DNA from 2 places in the Oceanobacillus alkalisoli genome. Region 2 is predicted to be linked to the other one. Evidence: predicted binding sites of a transcription regulator. Region 2 holds the regulator's gene; the other holds the start of a gene.
What was found. The regulator Rex, encoded in region 2, represses fermentation and respiration genes when NADH is low (regulators of the CRP and FNR family bind a similar motif). The targets are predictions, from matches to a motif close to TTGTGAAATATTTCACAA.
Positions count from the first base shown of each region.

Region 1: L3V42_RS04640 (cytochrome c oxidase subunit 2A) is a predicted target of Rex. The motif match lies at 6,736-6,753, and genes of this name have one in related genera.

Region 1 is NZ_JAKNRA010000002.1:5,926-15,772, forward strand. Features, by position in the region: gene L3V42_RS04580 (DUF6501 family protein) at 1-106, opposite strand, end outside; gene msrB (peptide-methionine (R)-S-oxide reductase MsrB) at 159-1,121, opposite strand; gene vrrA (VrrA/YqfQ family protein) at 1,204-1,665, opposite strand; gene L3V42_RS04595 (YolD-like family protein) at 1,942-2,274, shown strand; gene L3V42_RS04600 (YozE family protein) at 2,297-2,509, opposite strand; gene tatC (twin-arginine translocase subunit TatC) at 2,536-3,300, opposite strand; gene L3V42_RS04610 (twin-arginine translocase TatA/TatE family subunit) at 3,402-3,572, opposite strand; gene L3V42_RS04615 (twin-arginine translocase TatA/TatE family subunit) at 3,588-3,791, opposite strand; gene L3V42_RS04620 (dihydrofolate reductase) at 3,867-4,367, opposite strand; gene L3V42_RS04625 (thymidylate synthase) at 4,385-5,341, opposite strand; gene L3V42_RS04630 (HD domain-containing protein) at 5,374-5,991, opposite strand; gene L3V42_RS04635 (cold-shock protein) at 6,305-6,505, shown strand; gene L3V42_RS04640 (cytochrome c oxidase subunit 2A) at 6,846-6,989, shown strand; gene L3V42_RS04645 (cupredoxin domain-containing protein) at 7,011-7,514, shown strand; gene L3V42_RS04650 (b(o/a)3-type cytochrome-c oxidase subunit 1) at 7,610-9,220, shown strand; gene L3V42_RS04655 (carboxypeptidase M32) at 9,298-9,847, opposite strand, start outside.
Region 2 is NZ_JAKNRA010000028.1:1,340-11,186, reverse strand. Features, by position in the region: gene tsaD (tRNA (adenosine(37)-N6)-threonylcarbamoyltransferase complex transferase subunit TsaD) at 1-427, shown strand, start outside; gene L3V42_RS17685 (FtsW/RodA/SpoVE family cell cycle protein) at 1,002-2,183, shown strand; gene L3V42_RS18610 (hypothetical protein) at 2,521-2,682, opposite strand; gene L3V42_RS17680 (hypothetical protein) at 2,712-2,963, opposite strand; gene L3V42_RS17675 (CNNM domain-containing protein) at 2,986-3,168, opposite strand; gene L3V42_RS17670 (hypothetical protein) at 3,162-3,323, shown strand; gene L3V42_RS17665 (ABC-F family ATP-binding cassette domain-containing protein) at 3,320-5,239, opposite strand; gene L3V42_RS17660 (redox-sensing transcriptional repressor Rex) at 5,386-6,021, shown strand; gene L3V42_RS17655 (hypothetical protein) at 6,087-7,019, shown strand; gene L3V42_RS17650 (CPBP family intramembrane glutamic endopeptidase) at 7,066-7,782, opposite strand; gene groES (co-chaperone GroES) at 8,125-8,409, shown strand; gene groL (chaperonin GroEL) at 8,478-9,847, shown strand, end outside.

The DNA of each region.
Region 1 (9,847 bases), on a different contig from region 2:
CTTTGCCTGCAGTTAACTTATTATTGACAACGAATTTAGCTGCATCTGTATGCACACATTCAATTTGTTTAATTGCTGTTCTTTTTTCCCAATCTAAGTGAATCATTATTTGCTCCTTTTTAGTTTACATAATAAATTTATTGTAAACATTTTGGTTTTTAATCATTGAACAAGTGTAAATATTGTTCGTACCCTTCTTCTTTCATCTTCTCTTTCGGGATGAAGCGCATCGCTGCTGAATTAATGCAATATCTTAATCCACCAGCCTCAACTGGCCCATCATCAAAGACATGTCCTAAATGGGAATCTGCTGACCCACTTCTAACTTCTGTACGGATCATGCCGTGGGATGTATCCATGTTTTCTTTGATTTCATATTGATCAATCGGTCGTGTAAAGCTTGGCCAACCACAATTCGCATCGTATTGATCCCTTGATGAGAATAATGGCTTTCCAGATATGATATCTACATATATTCCATCTTCAAAGTTATTCCAGTACTTATTCTTAAATGGCAACTCTGTGCCGTTTTCTTGGGTTACGTGGTACTGTAACGGCGTTAATTTTTTCTTTAAATCTTCTTTATCATACGTTTCTTTCCAATTGTTATTAATAAAGTCTTCTCTCCCTGAACCTTTTTTGTATAAGCGATAGTGGAATGATTGTTTCTTATAATAATCCTGGTGTTCTTCTTCTGCTGGATAGAATGTCTTAGCCGGAAGAATTTTCGTTACAACCGGCTTGGAGAACCTGCCGCTTGCATCAAGAGCTTGTTTCGATTCTTCAGCAATCGCCTTTTGTTCTTCATTTTGATAAAAGATTGCTGTCTGATATGATTCTCCCCTGTCATTAAATTGTCCGCCTGGATCTGTCGGGTCAATCTGTTGCCAGAACGTTTCTACGAGTTCTTTGTATGGCATAATAGCTGGGTCAAATGTAATTTCGACTGCTTCAACATGTCCAGTTGTATCGGCGCTGACTTGCTCATAGGTAGGATTTTCCACATCGCCACCTGTATATCCAGAAATGACACGTTCAATCCCCGGACGGCTGTCAAAGGGTTCAACCATACACCAAAAACAGCCGCCGGCAAACGTAGCTTTTTCTAATGAATTAGACATGAATTATTCCTCCAGTGCTCTAGTGTGATACTATCTATTTTTCCGCTTTTTTACTTAAAATGCAAGTATACTGCATGTTTTTTTATATATAAAGCTTTGGAGTAGATAAACCGCTATTCTTTTTTTTCGTTGTTTTCACTTTACTTGTTGCAATATTTTTTTCCTTTTCCGGATTCCTTTCTATATTTGCCTCCTCTTTCTTTTCTTCTTCCGGAAGATCATCTATGCTTTTGAAAGCTTTGACCATACGATACATAGCTGGTAAGTTTTTTAACATTGGTCCATATTCTTTAATCATCGGTGTCGTCGTTTCTACGACTCTTAAAACTTGCTGTATATTACTCAGTATACCCGAAAAACCACTAATTCCTTTACTGATTTGAGGATTGTGTAATAAATTTCCCGAAGTTATTTTTTGTAAGCTTACTGGAAAGCGGCTACGTGGCATTGGAGATTGTTGAGGAGTTCCGAACATAAAGGAATTCATTCCTTGTGGTTGCTGCCTATAAGGATAATTTTGCCGTCTTTGAATTGGTCCGAGCATTTACTCACCCCTGCCTTCTATGCTTGCTTTTATAATGTACGTAACAACTGATTAAAAAGTGTAGGCAATATATTATTTCCCGGGCAAGCGCAGGAATCAGCAAAAAACTGCATCAATAGTGGTTTTTATATGAGCTTCTTGTCGATTTTTGTCTGATTTATTTAAAACAAACGTTTGATTTAATTTATTAACCTCATTTCTTATCCCTGATTTATCTTCTATTCACTATTGACAACAAACAAATGTTCGTGCATAATTTTTAAAGAGGTGAGATGAATGATAAATGATCGTGGCTCGATTAAATGGACAACGATGATGCTCCCGGAGCATGCTGAACTACTCAGAGAATTATGGAACGAGGATAATAAAATCAAAAAGCCGCTCCTTGATCCCCAGGAAATGGAGTTAATGGAGCAGCATTTACAGACTGCTTATCTAGACAAATTACGAACAGAATTTACGATATACAGCCCTTCTGCTTTACAGACAGTAACTGGAACAATTACGAAACTAGAGCAACAGACAAAACAAATCCATATAAAAAAAGAGGATGGTACGCGCCTTCCCCTCCCCCTTCAACTCATTGTAAATATCACAATAAAAAAATGAGGCTAGTATTCCTTAGCCTCATTTATCTATTATGATAGGAATCCCAAACCTCATCAAACGTACGTAATGCATCTGGAAAAGGGCTATTCCATTCCAGATAATCACTTATTTCGTTATAATCATCTGAGTGCTTTGGGAAATCATGATCACGGAAAACCCCCTCGGCTAGCTTACATTTTTCATCTGGAACTTTCATTCCCCGAAAAGTCATCAGATGCTGATAAAATGTCTTCAAGAAAACACCTCCATCTATTCTTTTCATCAGGTTGATGGTTCCTCTTCTTCCATAAATTCCTTATGTTTTTTTAACTTTCTCTTATATACTACCTTAGATAACTGTACGCCTATTTCATACAAAAGAATTAGCGGCACAGCCACAATGATCTGTAAAACAAAGTCTGGAGGTGTGATTAATACACCAATTACAATTAAGCCGAAGTATGCATACTTTCTATTTTTAATCATGAATGCTGGCGTAAGTATACCGAGACTCGTTAAAAACATAACAATAATCGGTAATTCGAACAACACAGCGAAAGGTATTGTAACACGAAATAGAAATGTAAAATAGCGATCGACAGTAAACATAATATTAAACATCCCATCATTCAACGATAACAGGAATGGCATAATCAGTTCCACGAAAATAAAATAACCAAAGACTAGTCCGCCGATAAATAAAAGAAAAACTGCAGGTATGTAACCGAGTGTTGCTTTTCTTTCATGTGGAAGTAGGCCCGGTTTAACAAAAGCCCATATTTGATAAGTAAGAAGCGGAATCGTTCCTACAATCGCTACCAATCCTGCCATGGAGAAGTAAATCCAAATAATTTCCGTTGGACTAATCGCAGTTAATTCCATGTCTATATCATTGACGAAAAACCAATAAATATCTTTAATATAAATAAATCCAACTATGAATAAACCGATAAATAATAAAGCTGTAACAATTAATCGGTTGCGGAGCTCAGAGAGATGATCAACAAGATTCATCTCTTTTCCTTCCATTTGATTTCCTTTAGCCATTTAAGACCCACCTCTAATCGAAAAAGCACACAAAAGAAGATGTAAGGTAAAGTAAGAACTTACATCTTCTTTTTTAATATTTTACTTGGACTGTTAATGTATTATTGTTTACTTTTATCCTCATCTTCCGTTAATCCCTTTGTTGCATTCTTAAATTCTTTTAATGAATTGCCAAACGCTTTACCAATTTCTGGGAGTTTATTTGGACCAAACACAATAAGAGCAACAATTACAATTAAAATTAAACCTGGAATTCCAATATTACTTAGCATGTTCTCTCACTCCATTTATTTACTGTCATCGTTCACAATAGATTTAACTTCTTTTACTTCATCCGTAACATCACTAGTTAAATCATTCGCCGATTTTTTAAATTCACGTAGTGTGTCACCAGCAGCTTTACCAATTTCCGGAAGTTTGTTTGGGCCAAAAACAATAAGCGCAACAACTAGAATAAGAATCAATCCAGGAAATCCTATGTTTGCCAGCATATCTATCATCTCCGTATTATAAATATCCCTGATGCTAATCATAAGTATATAGCATTAGAAGGCTCTGTACAAGTTCTACTCCTTATTCTTTTTTCTTTCATAAACAAGATAATAATAGTCATAGGGATTCGATTCATCCTTCTTCCCTCTCGTTTTCTCGGTCAACTCCCATTCATCCAATGAGAACGACGGAAAGAATGTATCCCCTTCAAAATCTTCATCAATCCATGTAATGTACAGCATGTCGGCAAAAGGAAGCACTTGCTTAAAAATATCCCCGCCACCAATCACAAAATATTCTTCTTGTGGATTGTCATCATTCCGTGTTTTGATAGGTTCCAAGTCATGGATTACTTCTACTTCTTCCGGAAATTCATGGTTCCCTCTTGTAAGAATAACATGCTTCCGATTCGGCAGAACGCGTCCGATCGAATCAAATGTTTTTCTCCCCATAATGATTGTATGACCTGTCGTTGTTTCTTTAAAATAACGCAGATCATCCGGTAAATGCCAAGGTAAATCATTGTTGGACCCTATTACATGATTACGGTCCATTGCTACGAGTAAGGAAATCATCCTCAAAACTCCCCTTTCTATACAGCTATCGGAGCTCTAATAGCTGGATGCGGATTGTAGTCGATTAATTCAAAATCGGATAGCTCGAAATCAAATATTGATTGCTTGTCCGTATTCAATTTCAATTTCGGTAACGGCCGTCTCTCCCTTTGCAGTTGGGTTTTCACTTGTTCCAGATGATTGGAGTAAATATGTGCATCCCCAATCGTATGGATGAATTCTCCTACTTCTAGATCGCATTCATGGGCAATCAGATGTGTCAAAAGTGCATAACTTGCAATATTAAATGGCACGCCTAAGAAAGTGTCTCCACTGCGCTGATATAATTGGCAAGACAATTTGCCATCTGCCACATAAAACTGGAATAAGGTGTGGCACGGCGGTAAAGCCATGAATGGGATGTCTTCCGGATTCCAAGCAGACACGATATGTCTCCGTGAATCCGGATTATTGCGAATCGAATCCACGACATTCTTCAGCTGATCAATCACTTCTCCTGCTTTTGTTTCCCAGTGACGCCACTGCTTTCCATAAACAAAGCCTAAGTCACCATATTTGTTCGCAAATGTATCATCATTTAAAATTTTATCCTTAAATATTGCCATCTGTTTCTTGTATTCCAGATTGAACGTCTCATCCTGCAGACTGCGACGACCGAAATCCGTCATATCCGGTCCATCATATTCGTCACTGGCTACCCATTTTTCAAAAGCCCACTCGTTCCAAATATTATTATTGTTTTCTAAGAGATAGCGAATGTTCGTATCCCCTTTAATAAACCAAAGCAATTCGGAAGCAATTAAATTAAAGTTTACTTTCTTCGTAGTAAGTAATGGGAATCCTTCACTTAGATCAAAACGCATTTGGTGGCCGAAAACAGAGTACGTACCTGTTCCGGTCCGGTCTGCTTTTTTATTTCCTTCATCTAAAATCAAACGGCATAAATCAAGATATGCCTGTTCTCCTTGTACCATGTCGATAACCTCCTAGCGTGATTATTACCCTTCTACCTTCCGTCTGTTTTGTCTGTTCCCCACTCTTTATGAAATTGATCCAGAAATAAAAGCATCCAGCGATGACGCTCCTCTGCAATCTGTTTTGCGTAAGAAGTATGGAGCCTATCTTTTATTTTCAATAACTTATCATGAAAATGTTGGATGGACGTATGAGAATCGCCTTGCTTATAGATCAATTGATTGTTCGCACCACCATACTGGAAAGTCCGTGCAATCCCGATTGCACCAATAGCATCCAGCCGGTCAGCATCCTGTACAATCTTTCCAGTCCAAGTAGACGGTGTTTTACCCGTTTTAAAAGAAATGGTTGAAATCACATGATTAATCTCATTTTTCGTTCGTATCGGGATGGAGATACAATCTAAAAATACATTCATTTCATTGATCGCTTGATGAGGATCAGGAAATAGTTTACGGTCCCCAACATCGTGTAGCCATCCGGCAGCTTCACATAAGCAGAGATCACCGTCTTCTTTTTTCGCAATTTCCTTAGCCAGTACAGCAACACGTCGCATATGTTCATAATCATGTCCTGTCGGATCGTCATGGAATAGCTGATATGTAAATTCACGAATTTCTTTTAATTGCCGCTGTTGGATTTCGTCCATCCTCCTTCCTCCTCTTTTCTATATTACTTTATTTTGTTTAGGAATGCATTCGATTCATTCGTTTTATCCGTAAACCTATATTTATAAAACATTCAGAAAAAAATACAGAGAATTTCTTGACTAGTCTAATTAAATGGGTTATCATGGTGTCAACAAAGCAGAAGTACGGATTCATTAAACACAAGGGCAGCTTCCAAAGAAGTGGGTGTAATTGTAATCCTACTCTCTAGAAAGCTGTCTCTTTTAATGTTTTTTGTCCTCTACTTTGTACTATAACCACGTTTTATCGTGAAAGGTTTTAGGAGGAGTTTACATGCAAAACGGAGTAGTAAAATGGTTCAACGCAGAGAAAGGATTTGGATTCATTCAATTGGAAGAAGGTAATGATGTATTCGTACATTATTCAGCTATCCAAGAAGAAGGTTTCAAAACACTAGAAGAAGGTCAAGAAGTTTCCTTTGAAATTGTAGAAGGCGAACGTGGCCCACAAGCAGCTAACGTAACAAAATTATAAAAATTCGCAAGCAGTATTCGTAAACAGAATACTGCTTTTTTTGTTTTCTGGAACCCTGATCACCTATCAGGGTTCTTTTTTTCCTTTCTTATACCACACTCCATCATCCGTTTCCATTAACATAATTTTCCTCTATTGTCTAATTAATTGTAAGCGTCGCCTCATTTTTTCACAAAGTGTTCAAATACTTTTATAACGAAAAGGTTAGTAAAATCACTGTTTCAATGAGTATGCGAAGTATTGAACAAATTGTGAAAAGTGTCTGAGTGCGATAAATTCTATTTTCAATTTGTGTATGATGAAAATAGCAGTACAGAGAACTTCTAGGAGGGATGAAGGAATGACTACTGAAAAGAAAAAACAGTTAGAATCCAGTCCAGAAAACGAACCAAATCTAAAGGGAACTCTAATCTCCGTTTCAGTTGTGGGGATTTTTATCTTAGTAACTTGGTTTGGGGTATTTATGCTATTCCTATCCAGGTAAAGAAAAATGGGAGTGATACAAATGCATTTACACAAGTATGAAAAATATTGGCTTGGGCTCGGAACAATTGGTCTTATCGCGTTCTTATTAATTCTAGGCTTTGGAGCCTTCTATCTTGGGACACACCCGCAAAGCCATGGAGAGTTGATCGATCCGGAGAACTTGGAGATGAATGAAGCTTTCCGAGAAGAAAATCTTGGTTTGACAGAGGTCGATGAGGGCAGATACGTACTGAATGTTGTTGCTTCTGCTTTCAACTATAATCTTGGTACAGATGAATCAGGCACACCTGTCAACCATATTGAACTACCTGCCGGTTCAAAAGTGCTCGTACAGGCTACAAGTCCTGATGTCGTGCATGGTCTGAATTTCGCCGGTACAAATATTAATATGATGGTTGAGCCTGGTTATGTAAGTGCTCTTGAGGTACAGCTTGATAATCCTGGTGAGTATACCCTTGTATGTAATGAATACTGTGGTGTTGGGCATCACTTGATGTACGGTACATTGGAGGTGGTTGAGTAATGGAAACAGCAACAGCACCAGCTAAAATAACGAATGTATTTACGAACAGAGGAACAAAGGAACTTAGCTTACCGAAAAATGAACGCAGACTCGTCATGTCCTATATGTATGTCGCTTTTATTTCTTTATTTATCGGTGGATTAATGGGACTGTTACAAGTGCTTGTCCGCTCCGGCAGCTTTGAATTACCTTGGGGAATTAATTATTACACCATATTAACTGTTCATGGGGTTATTCTAGGTCTTGTACTTACTAGCTTTTTCATCATTGGTTTTCAAAATGCATTAATGGGTAAAACAGTAGGATATTCAAAAAAACAATTGAATTGGGCATGGATTGGCTTCGCGGTCATGACGATTGGAATGATAAGTGCCGCAATTACCGTCTTATTGGGTAAAGCAAACGTATTATATACGTTCTATGCACCACTGCAAGCACATCCAGTGTTTTACATCGGGATCACCCTTGTAGTTGTAGGAAGCTGGATTAATGCGTTTGTCAATTTCCGTCAGTTCTATGTATGGAAGAAAAATCATCCAGATGAAAAATCACCACTGCTTGCCTTTATGGTTGTCATCAACATGCTTATGTGGTGTATTGCAACGATTGGTGTTGCTAGTGCAATGCTTGCCCAATTTATTCCCTGGTCATTGGGCTACAAAAACACAATAAACGTATTGCTGAGCCGTACTTTGTTCTGGTACTTCGGTCATCCGCTCGTCTATTTCTGGCTATTACCGGCATATATGGCCTGGTATGCAATTATTCCTAAAATTATCGGCGGAAAAATCTTCAGTGATACATTGGCAAGATTCTCATTCATTCTATTCCTGTTCTTTTCTATTCCAGTTGGTCTGCATCACCAGCTAACAGAACCTGGACTCGACTCAACATGGAAGTTCATTCAAGTTATTTTAACCTTCATGGTTGTTATTCCGAGTTTGATGACGGCTTTCTCGCTGTTTGCAACGTTCGAAATTACTGGCCGGAAAAAAGGTTATGGCGGATTGTTTGGCTGGCTTAAACACTTACCATGGAAAGACGTAAGATTCCTGGCACCATTTATCGGCATGTTAGCATTTATACCCGGTGGGGCTGGCGGAATTGTTAATGCTTCTTACCAAATAAACACGCTTGTCCATAATACGATATGGGTTACAGGACATTTCCATTTAACTGCAGCAACGACGGTAATATTAACATTTTTCGGGATTGCTTATTGGCTCATCCCTCACCTGACTGGACGGAAGTTAACAAAATCGGTTAACCGGCTTGGTATCATTCAAACGATTCTTTGGACAGTCGGTATGCTGATTATGTCGACATCTATGCATATTCAAGGTTTAATTGGCGGGCCACGACGTTCCGATTACTCCGATTATGGTGGAACTGCACAGGCTGCAGAATGGGGAGCTTATCAAATGGCTCAAGCAGTCGGTGGTACAATTCTCTTCATTGCAATTATATTAATGGTGTACATTTTCATTAAAATGGTTTTCTTCTCGCCTAAAGGAGAAGAAGAATTCCCGATTGCTCAGGAAGAAGATCATGCAGAGTTCACTCCAAAATGGACAGAAAACTGGAAGCTATGGATTTCAATTACGATTGTATTGATTCTTTTCGCATACACGGTTCCAGTGATGGACGTTATTCAAAACGCGCCTCCAGGATCAGCGCCGTTCGACTGGCCGATTGGAAATAGCTAATCAGAAAAAAGGACAAAGATTCGCAAACGAATCCTTGTCCTTTTTTACTCTTCATTTAAAATACACCTTAAATAGATTTAGAAATTATAAATCCGGCTGTATTTTTCTGTCAGGTAGTTAACTAAGTGCGCCGGATTTAGTGATTCGTTCGTGATGTCCTGAAGCAGTTCCAATGGTTTTTTCATTTTACCGTATTGGTGAATATTTTCTTTCAGCCAATTCGTAATTGGTGATAGATCGCCAGACTGCACAATCGAATCGACATCCAGCTGCTGGTTCAACGTATTGTAAAATTGAGCGGCATACATATAACCTAATGCATAAGATGGGAAATAGCCGAAGTCTCCGCTTGACCAATGGATATCTTGTAAGACCCCTTCCGCGTCATTGGCGGGCTCAATTCCAAGATAATCAACCATTTTCTCATTCCAAAGATCCGGAAGATCCTTCACTTCGATTTCCCCATTAATCAATGCCTTTTCCAGTTCATAACGGACCATAATATGGAGTGCATACGTAAGCTCATCTGCTTCAATGCGGATTAATGTTGGTTTTACTTCGTTGACTGCTTGGTAGAATTGGTCAATGTCCAGATCATTGAAAAAGTCTGGTGCAAAGGATTTAAAT
Region 2 (9,847 bases):
AACAATTGATTTTCCGCGGGCTTGGCTCGATGAAGGCAGTTATGATTTTAGTTTCAGTGGATTAAAATCTGCAGTTATCAATAAAATCCACAATGCGAAACAGCGTGGAGAAACGTTAAAAAAAGAGGACATTGCAGCAAGCTTTCAAGCAAGTGTAATTGAAGTGTTAACAACAAAAACATTACGAGCTGCTAAGGAGAAAAACGTGAAGCAAGTAATTGTTGCGGGCGGAGTTGCAGCAAATCGAGGTTTGCGTACGGAAATGCAAGTCCAGTTTGACGAAGCTGGAATTCCATTACTGATCCCTCCTCTAAATTTATGTACAGATAACGCTGCGATGATAGCTGCTGCTGGAACCATTGCTTTTGAACAAGGAAAACGGGATGGTCTTGATTTGAACGCAAACCCCTCCCTCGAACTCATTTAAGAACAAAGGTGGAAGCGTCCTTGCAGGTTAAGCAAGCGCTTGTCTTCGCAACGCTTCGGACTGTGATTACTCACCCCGCCGAAGAGCGTTTATACTAGCACATCCAGTAGTCGCAGCCACGTCCAAACTGTGTCTGTCAGGATAGAAGGTTGCTCCATATGTGATCGAACTTTCACTCTTTTCTTTGATATAAAGAAAACTAAGAAGATGATCGTGAGTCGATGCCCGCTTTCACTACTTGGGTATAAGAGGGGATAAGCCTTCTTTATCGATTGGACTGGAGTAAGTTTGAAAGTACAGTATCCCTTCTATAATCTTCTATGTTGCGAGAAAGAAATCCCCAGTAGTTGTGGAGTTTATTCACAACTTATGCACAGTCTTGTGGATACAATATCGAATCCTTCTTATACCACTGTTCATGATGTGAATAAAAATGGGATAAAAACTCCCGAAAACTGTGGATAATGTGGGTAGAATTGTTAATGACCATTATAGCGGGCTTTTTTCAATAAATAGCTTGTGGATAATGATTAGAAAAGTTAGATTTCAGAAAAAGAAGTATGGTGATGCAGCAATGACAAAAAAACAGTCCTATTATGTGCAAACCGATTTATTAATCTTAATCGTTTTATTTTTCGTGACCAGTCTTGTAGCTATTTATAATGCGGCACAGTTTGAGCAATATGAAAATGATAATTTTGTCTTTAAACAGATTGTTTGGTTTTCTGTAGGGCTATTATTTGCTGCGTCGGTGCAATTCTTGGACATGGAACAATTGTATAAAGGCAGTGTATATATTTATGCTGCTGGTATTTTATCGTTAATTATATTATATGTCAGTCCATCGTCAATTGCCTACTCCGTGAATGGGGCGAAGAGCTGGTTTAACAATATTGTTCCCGGCGTATCGATCCAGCCGGCAGAGTTCGTTAAGTTGACGACGATATTATATTTATCAGTTATTATCAGTAAGCATAAACAAAAGTTTGAAGAGAGTACGTTAAAGTCAGATACGATGCTCTTGTTGAAAATGGTAGGAATTACGATGCTTCCAGTCGGCTTGATTATGCTGCAGCCTGACTTTGGTACAGCGATGGTTTATTTGTTTATCCTTGGGATGATGATTATTTTTGCAGGAATCAGCTGGAAGATCATTCTTAGTTTAGTAGGGGTTGTCGGTACTTTTTTAGGGGCTGTACTTATTTTTATTGTCCAATTTCCCGCACTTGCTAAATTGGTAGTTGGACCGAGCAGACATTATCAAATCGACCGTATTCTAACATGGTTTGATCCGACACAATCGACCGATTCAGCTAATTGGCATTTTGACCGAGCTTACATGGGACTTGGTTCCGGACAGTTAACTGGGAAAGGTCTTGGCGGAGTCGAGGTGTATTACCCGGAAGCCCAGACGGATTTTATATTCTCAGTAGTTGGGGAGACTTTCGGATTTATTGGTGGATCTTTAGTGATTCTGCTGTACTTTCTGTTAATTTATAAGCTTGTATCGTTAGGGTTAAGCATGGATAAATTTGTTCCATTTGCTTCGTATTTCTGTTTTGGCTTCTTGAGTTTGATACTTGTACACGTGTTTCAAAACATCGGTATGACGATCGGAGTGATGCCGGTGACAGGAATCCCATTACCGCTCATCAGTTACGGGGGGAGTTCGGTGATGGCGACGATGCTCGGGGTCGGAGTTATTTATCGGATAGCTGTGGAATATACAATTCAGAATGATTATTTGTTTAAATAAAAAATGAGCACTCTGCTAAGAGGGTGCTCATTTTTATTTTAGTGGATAAATATAATGGTGTAAATGATGGAGCTTGAAAGGGGGTTATTTCAATCTGTTGCTAAAGCTTTCTGTAGCATGAGCTATGATGATGTGTGCTTGACCGTATTGGTCCATCGCTTGTTTGAAATTACTGAAGAATATTGATAACTTTTTCATTTATACTCCTCCTTTATCTTTACCTATAGTAAGCGTAATAGATAAGGCAATTCAACTCAATCCGAGTGAAATCGATAACATCTCTTAAGAAAACGTGAATATTCTGAATGGAAGCCTTGACATCTTTATTTATCGTATCTTATCGTCTGTTTCCTTCGTTTATAATAAAAAACGAGGAAAAGTTAGGTCCAACTTCTCCCCGTTTTATTTTCGATAGAGACAATCCGATTTCTCCTATTTTCCTCGCTTTGAATTCTGTGTTGTTATAGGAAATGACGAATTCTTCATCAAGCGCTGGAATATGTCGAAGCTCATGGATAAGAAATCCATTTAATGTATCAAAATCATGATTGGTAAACCGATGGCAAGCATTTCATCCAATTGATACAAGCCGATTGTCCTTTTAACCAAGTATTCATTTGTTCCGATTTCCTTGAACTCTTTGTTTATGTCTGGATGTTCCTTTAATAGAATATCTTCACTGGAAATTTCGCCGACAATCTCTTCCTCAATCGTTACTAAGCCTTCTGTTCCGCCATTTTCATCAAGAACGATTGCAATATGGGTGTTTTGCTTTTTCATACTGGCAAATAATTCATCAATCTTACGTGTTTCGATGACAAAGTGCGGTTTCCGTATTACACTTTTTTAGGATAAACTTCTTGTGACCGGTTTCTGGTTGTTGTTTTACCTTATTATCGTTTAGCCCGAAGAGTGCAATTTCAGAAGCGGCAAAAAATGCGTTAATGAGTATAAGAACGATAAGTGTTGCGATTGCTATTGTCATCTGGCCAACCTCCAATAAATTGTATTTTTACTCATCCGAATGAATTTCATAATTACCAAAGTCGGCTTTCCATCACCATCTGTAGTTGGGAACGAACCAACTCAACTACAGATGGTGATGGTGAAGCATTAAGTACGTATTATGAAATTCATTAATCCTGTAAATTTGCCCAACTCTCCATTAGTTCTTCTAATTTGTCATTCAGCTCGTTCACTTGTTTCGTTAATTCCAGTGCTTTCTCATGATCTTGGAATACTTCAGGCTTAGTCATTTCTTCTTCAAGGTTTGCAATTTCTAATTCCTTTTCTTCAATGGCAGTTTCAAGCTGTGCGATTTTTCTATCGCGCTTTCGTTTCTCGCTTTGTAGCTGTTTCTCTTCCTGAAAACTGCGACGCCTATTATCGGTGTTTGGCTTATCCTCTTTTTGCTGGGAAAGCCTGATAAATTCTTTTTCTTCTTCTGTTTTTTCAAGATAATAGTCATAATCTCCGAGATAAATCTTGATTCCATCCTTACTCATCTGTGCAACTTGGTCTGTAATCCGATTGATGAAATAACGGTCATGGGAAACGAAAAGAATTGTTCCAGGGTATCCCATGAGTGCTGCTTCCAGTACTTCTTTACTGTCGATATCCAAATGGTTTGTCGGTTCGTCTAGAATAAGCAGATTAGCTTTCTGCATCATTAGTTTCGCAAGGGCGAGTCTCGCTTTTTCTCCGCCACTTAACGTATTTACCGGCTTTAAGACATCATCTCCACTAAACAAAAAGTTACCCAGCACTGTTCTGATATCTTTTTCCATTACGAGCGGATATTCATCCCAAAGTTCCTGGAGGATTGTTTTATTCGAGGAAAGATCTGCCTGCTCTTGGTCGTAATAGCCAACTTTCACATTTGTCCCAAGCTCAAAGATTCCCTTTGTTGCCTGGAGTTTCCCAATAAGTATTTTAAGTAAACTCGTTTTGCCAACCCCGTTTGGCCCGATAAGAACGACCCGCTCCCCGCGTGTGATTCTTAGATTCGCCTGTTTAAAGGTATACTCTTCCTCGTCCGGATAACGGAGGGCGAGGTCTTCAATCTTCAAGACATCATTCCCGCTTCTCCTTTCTATATCAAAAGAAAAGGACATGGATGCCTCGTCTCCGAGCGGCCTGTCCATCCGTTCCATTCGCTCAAGCTGTTTCCGTCTGCTCTGAGCTCGTTTCGTCGTCGAAGCGCGGGCGATATTACGCTGGACGAAATCTTCCATCCGTTTAATTTCTGTTTGTTGTTTCTCGAACTCTTTCCGTTCCCGTTCATAATCAGCTGCTTTTTGTTCAAGAAATTTACTATATGTCCCGTGGTATTTCTTCGTCTGATGTCTTGAAATCTCATAGACTAGTGTTACAGTCTTGTCCAAAAAGTAACGGTCGTGGGAAACAATGACAATAGCCCCTGGATAGCTGTTTAAGTAAGATTCGAGCCAACCTAATGTTTCGATATCCAAATGGTTTGTCGGCTCGTCAAGAAGCAGAAGCTGTGGCTTTTGCAGGAGCAGCTTCCCAAGTGCAAGCCTTGTTTTCTGCCCGCCACTCAATTCACTGATCATCGTATTGTAATCATAATCTTGGAAATTGAGTCCATGCAATACCGCTTTAATCTCTGCTTCATACGTATAACCGCCGCCAGTTTCAAAGGCGTGCTGCAACCGATCATATTCTGTCAGTAAGTTTTGGTAATCAGCTTCCGAGAGTAAGTCGGTGGTTTGCAACTGCTCTTCTATATGACGTAATTTTCCTTCTTGTTTTTTTAAATCGTCAAATACCGTGACAAGTTCATTCCAGATTGTTTTACCGGATTGCAGTTCCATATGTTGGGAAAGGTATCCAATCGTCAGCTCTTTCGGCTTAATCAGCTCACCCGTGTCATAGGAGAGATCTCCAGCCATTATTTTTAATAAGGTAGATTTACCTGCCCCGTTTCTCCCGACAATCGCTATTCGATCGAGATCTTTTACCTCAAGTTTTACATTTGATAAAATGGTTTCCGAACCAAAAGATTTCGAAAGTCCATTCATTTGCATTAAAATCATACATTCACCCCATTATATGTATTGTAACGTAAATATCGACAGAAGGAAATTACTTGTGAAAATCATCACGACATTTTGTCCATTTTCTGTTAGAATAGACCATACAACTACTAAATAATTCGTATATCATGAAATGAGGAGCAGATATGAAACAAAATAAAATACCACAAGCAACAGCAAAGCGGCTTCCGTTGTATTATCGTTATTTAAACACTTTAAATCAACAAGGGAAGAACCGGGTTTCGTCAAAGGATCTCTCTGAAGCGATTAAAGTTGACTCTGCCACGATTCGTCGTGACTTTTCATACTTTGGTGCATTAGGGAAGAAAGGTTATGGCTATAATGTCGAATATTTGCTTGGTTTTTTCCGCAGTACGCTTGACCAGCATGAAATGACAGAGGTAGCTTTAATCGGTGTCGGTAATCTAGGTACCGCTTTTTTAAATTATAACTTTACAAAAAATAATAATATCCAAATAAAAATGGCCTTTGACAGTGATGAAAACAAGATAGGCCAAATTGTAGGTGGCGTTCCGGTTTATGCGATTGGTGAAATGATGGAGAGAATCGAGGGGATCTCCGTTGCAATTCTTACCGTCCCTGTATCAGAAGCAGATGCGATTACAGAGAAATTAGTGAAAGCAGGGATTGAAGGTATCTTGAACTTCACACCTGTTCGGATTACGGTGCCAGATAATGTACGCGTTCATCATATTGACTTAGCCGTTGAACTGCAGGCACTTGTTTATTTCTTGAAGCATTATCCACTCGAGTCAAACTAGGATATATACATAGAGAAACAGGAAATTGAAGAGAAACTGGAGAAAAATGTAGGGGTGTGGAAGACGTGTCGAATCGTAAATTATTGGCAGGAGTGCTGGTTATCTTCTCCTGTCTGTTTTTGGCGGCTTGCTCGGATGATTCAGAGAATGAGGAAACGGCAGAGCAAAACGTAGAAGCAACGGAAGATGTATTCTATTCTGTCTTGGAGTCTAATGTGAAGGCTTTGATGGAAAAAGACTTGGACGGTTATATGGAGACAATCCACCCGTATTCACCAGCTTATGACTCAACGGAAGAGACGATTCAAGAATTCTTTGAGTTCTCTCTCGATATCGAGCTGAACGATCTGGAAGTGAAAGAACAGTCAGATGACAGGGCAGTCGTTGCTTACGCGCAGCGCACCGTCGATAAGGACGGGAGCGAATTCGAGAACAATGAAACGATAGGGGAGCATGTTCTTCAGTTGGATGATGGAAAATGGAAGATTTATGAATCGGAAATTATCGAGGTTAATCCACTTCCTGCAGAAAGGGAAGCAATCGAAATAACTGGGGATTATGCAAATGAAATTACCAGTCTTCCAACACCATTTGAGGAAGAAGAATGGCTGCTTGCAAGCTACGAAGAAGGGGAAGGCGAAACAACAGCTGAATATATCCCAGTTGATGAAAACTTAGGAAATTACAGTGCAATCATCACTTATGATTACTATGAGAATGGTAACGAAATTAGTGGGCTTGCGAATTTCATCAGTGTACTGGAGTTAAGTTTAGAAGATATGACAACAGGTGAATTTGAATTTGAACGTTTCGGTGCAACGGAGAGCGAAGTGATGTATCAATTCCGTGTGGACGGAGATGCGACGGAGCCGAACCAAGAAGAAATTGGACGTATATTCGTTAAGGAAAATGATTTATATGTCGTACGTTATACGGTGATGGAAGAGTCGATTGAAGACGTTGATGAAATCATTGAGATGTTACAGGAAATACAATAGGAAAAAATGGAAGATGACTTTTGATATGAAGTCATCTTCCATTTCTTTATATGCAACTAAATAAAATAGTCTGCAGTTGTTCGAGCTGATCTAACATTTTTTGGATTTCCTCCGGTGTTAAGTTGTACTGCTTATAAACAACATAAGAATTCATCCCCGCGTGGACGATAATCGGAACAATAATCCGTTTTGTTTTTACATAAAGGAAAGCAAATACAAGTCCCATAGCGGTATACATAAGAAGATGGGAAAAATCTACATGAAAAGCAGCAAAGACAAGCGCTGATAGTATAGCGGCGAAAAAGAAGTTCATCCGCTTATAGAGGCTCCCGAAGATAATCTTTCTAAAAATTATCTCCTCAAGGATTGGCGCAATAATTGCTGGTACCAAAATAAAGAGTACATTTGTCCGGGCATATTCCATGATTCCCATTGTATTCTCCGATCCTGCTGGGATGCCGAGAATAAAGACTTCAATCATAGCGGCGATGCCTTGAGCAAAGAAAGCTAGAAACACCCCAAGGATCGACCAAAGAATCACAGAAGAAGCAGGGGAAGCATCTCGATGTGCCGGTTTCTGCATGTCTGGTCTCATCAGCCATAACGTAACGAGCATTCCAGCAGTAAAACTGAAGATCGTCCAATAAATCATATATTGTGAATAACTTTCAGGAAAATATAATTCAATATACAATGCCACCGGAAGCGCAGAAAACTGCATAATCAAATACGTAACAATCACATACCAATATCTCTTCGGCAAAACAAAACGACTCCTTTTATCATAAATTCACACAAACGTATTTTAACACAAATCGGGGCGGGGGGTCAGAGTATTGGTCCCACTTTTATCCCGGTGTAACCGTCCGTAAAATTCCCACCGAATGAAGTTTCACTTTATCTTATCTATACCCAATTATATGTATAAGTCTCCAATAATATCTATTTCCAACTCCTTTTCCAGATCAGAATTAAAAAATAGTAAAAAGACAGATACATTGCTTGCATTTTTTTAACTTATTACTTATTATATTAATTGTGATTAGCACTCGCTGCGGTTGAGTGCTAACAAAAAATAGACTTTAGAATCAAGGAGGAGTTCTAGATGATTAAACCATTAGGAGATCGTGTTGTTATCGAACTTGTAGAGCAAGAAGAAACAACAGCAAGCGGGATTGTACTTCCAGACTCTGCACAGGAAAAGCCACAAGAAGGTAATGTAGTAGCGGTAGGTTCTGGCCGTGTAACAGACAGTGGTGAAAAGATTGCTCTTGAAGTGTCTGAAGGAGACCGCATTATTTTCTCTAAGTTTGCTGGAACAGAAGTGAAATACGGCGGGAAAGAATATTTGATTCTACGAGAAAGCGATATTCTAGCTGTTATTTCATAATTTAAATTACCTATACTTAAGATACTTAAACATACATTTATAATTAAAACTAGGGAGGAATTGTAACCATGGCAAAAGATATTAAATTCAGTGAAGATGCACGCCGCGCATTAGCTCGTGGAGTAAATACATTAGCAGATGCAGTAAAAGTTACACTTGGACCAAAAGGACGTAACGTTGTACTGGATAAGAAATTCGGCGCACCATTAATTACAAACGACGGTGTAACAATCGCAAAAGAAATCGAATTGGAAGATCAATTCGAGAACATGGGGGCACAGCTCGTATCTGAAGTTGCTTCCAAAACAAATGATGTAGCAGGCGACGGTACAACAACAGCTACACTTCTTGCACAAGCAATGATCCGTGAAGGACTGAAAAACGTAACTTCTGGTGCGAACCCAGTAGGTATTCGCCGCGGAATTGAAAAAGCAGTTCAAGCCGCAGTAGAAGAATTACAAAATGTTTCTAAATCTGTAGAGAACAAAGAATCCATTGCACAAGTTGCAGCAATCTCTGCTAACGACGATGAAGTAGGCGAGTTAATTGCTGAAGCGATGGAGCGTGTTGGGAAAGACGGCGTTATTACAATCGAAGAGTCAAGAGGATTCAACACAGAGCTTGACGTTGTAGAAGGTATGCAATTTGACCGTGGATATGCTTCCCCGTACATGGTAACAGACCAAGATAAAATGGAGGCAGTTCTTGAAGATCCATACATTCTAATTACAGATAAGAAAATCAGCAACATCCAAGAAGTACTACCAGTTCTTGAGCAAGTTGTTCAGCAAGGCAAGCCATTACTTCTTATCGCTGAAGACGTTGAAGGTGAAGCACTTGCAACATTAGTTGTGAACAAGCTTCGCGGAACGTTTAACGCAGTTGCAGTTAAAGCACCAGGATTCGGTGACCGTCGTAAAGCAATGCTTGAAGACATCGGTACGTTAACTGGCGGGGAAGTAATTACAGAAGATCTAGGACTTGATCTGAAGAGCACTACAATCGAACAGCTTGGACGTGCTGCTAAGGTTGTTGTAACAAAAGAAAACACAACAATCGTTGAAGGTTCTGGCAGCCCAGACCAAATCGCAGGCCGTGTAGCACAAATCCGTGCACAAGTAGAAGAAACTACTTCTGAATTCGATAAAGAAAAATTACAAGAGCGTCTAGCGAAACTTGCAGGCGGTGTTGCAGTAATTAAAGTAGGAGCTGCAACGGAAACGGAATTGAAAGAGCGTAAACTTCGTATTGAAGACGCACTAAACTCTACACGCGCAGCAGTAGAAGAAGGTATTGTTGCCGGTGGAGGTACTGCACTTCTTGAAGTGTACAAGAAAGTAAACGAACTTGCACTTGAAGGCGACGAAGCAACTGGTGTCAGCATCGTACTTCGCGCAATCGAAGAACCAGTTCGTCAAATCGCAGACAACGCAGGTCT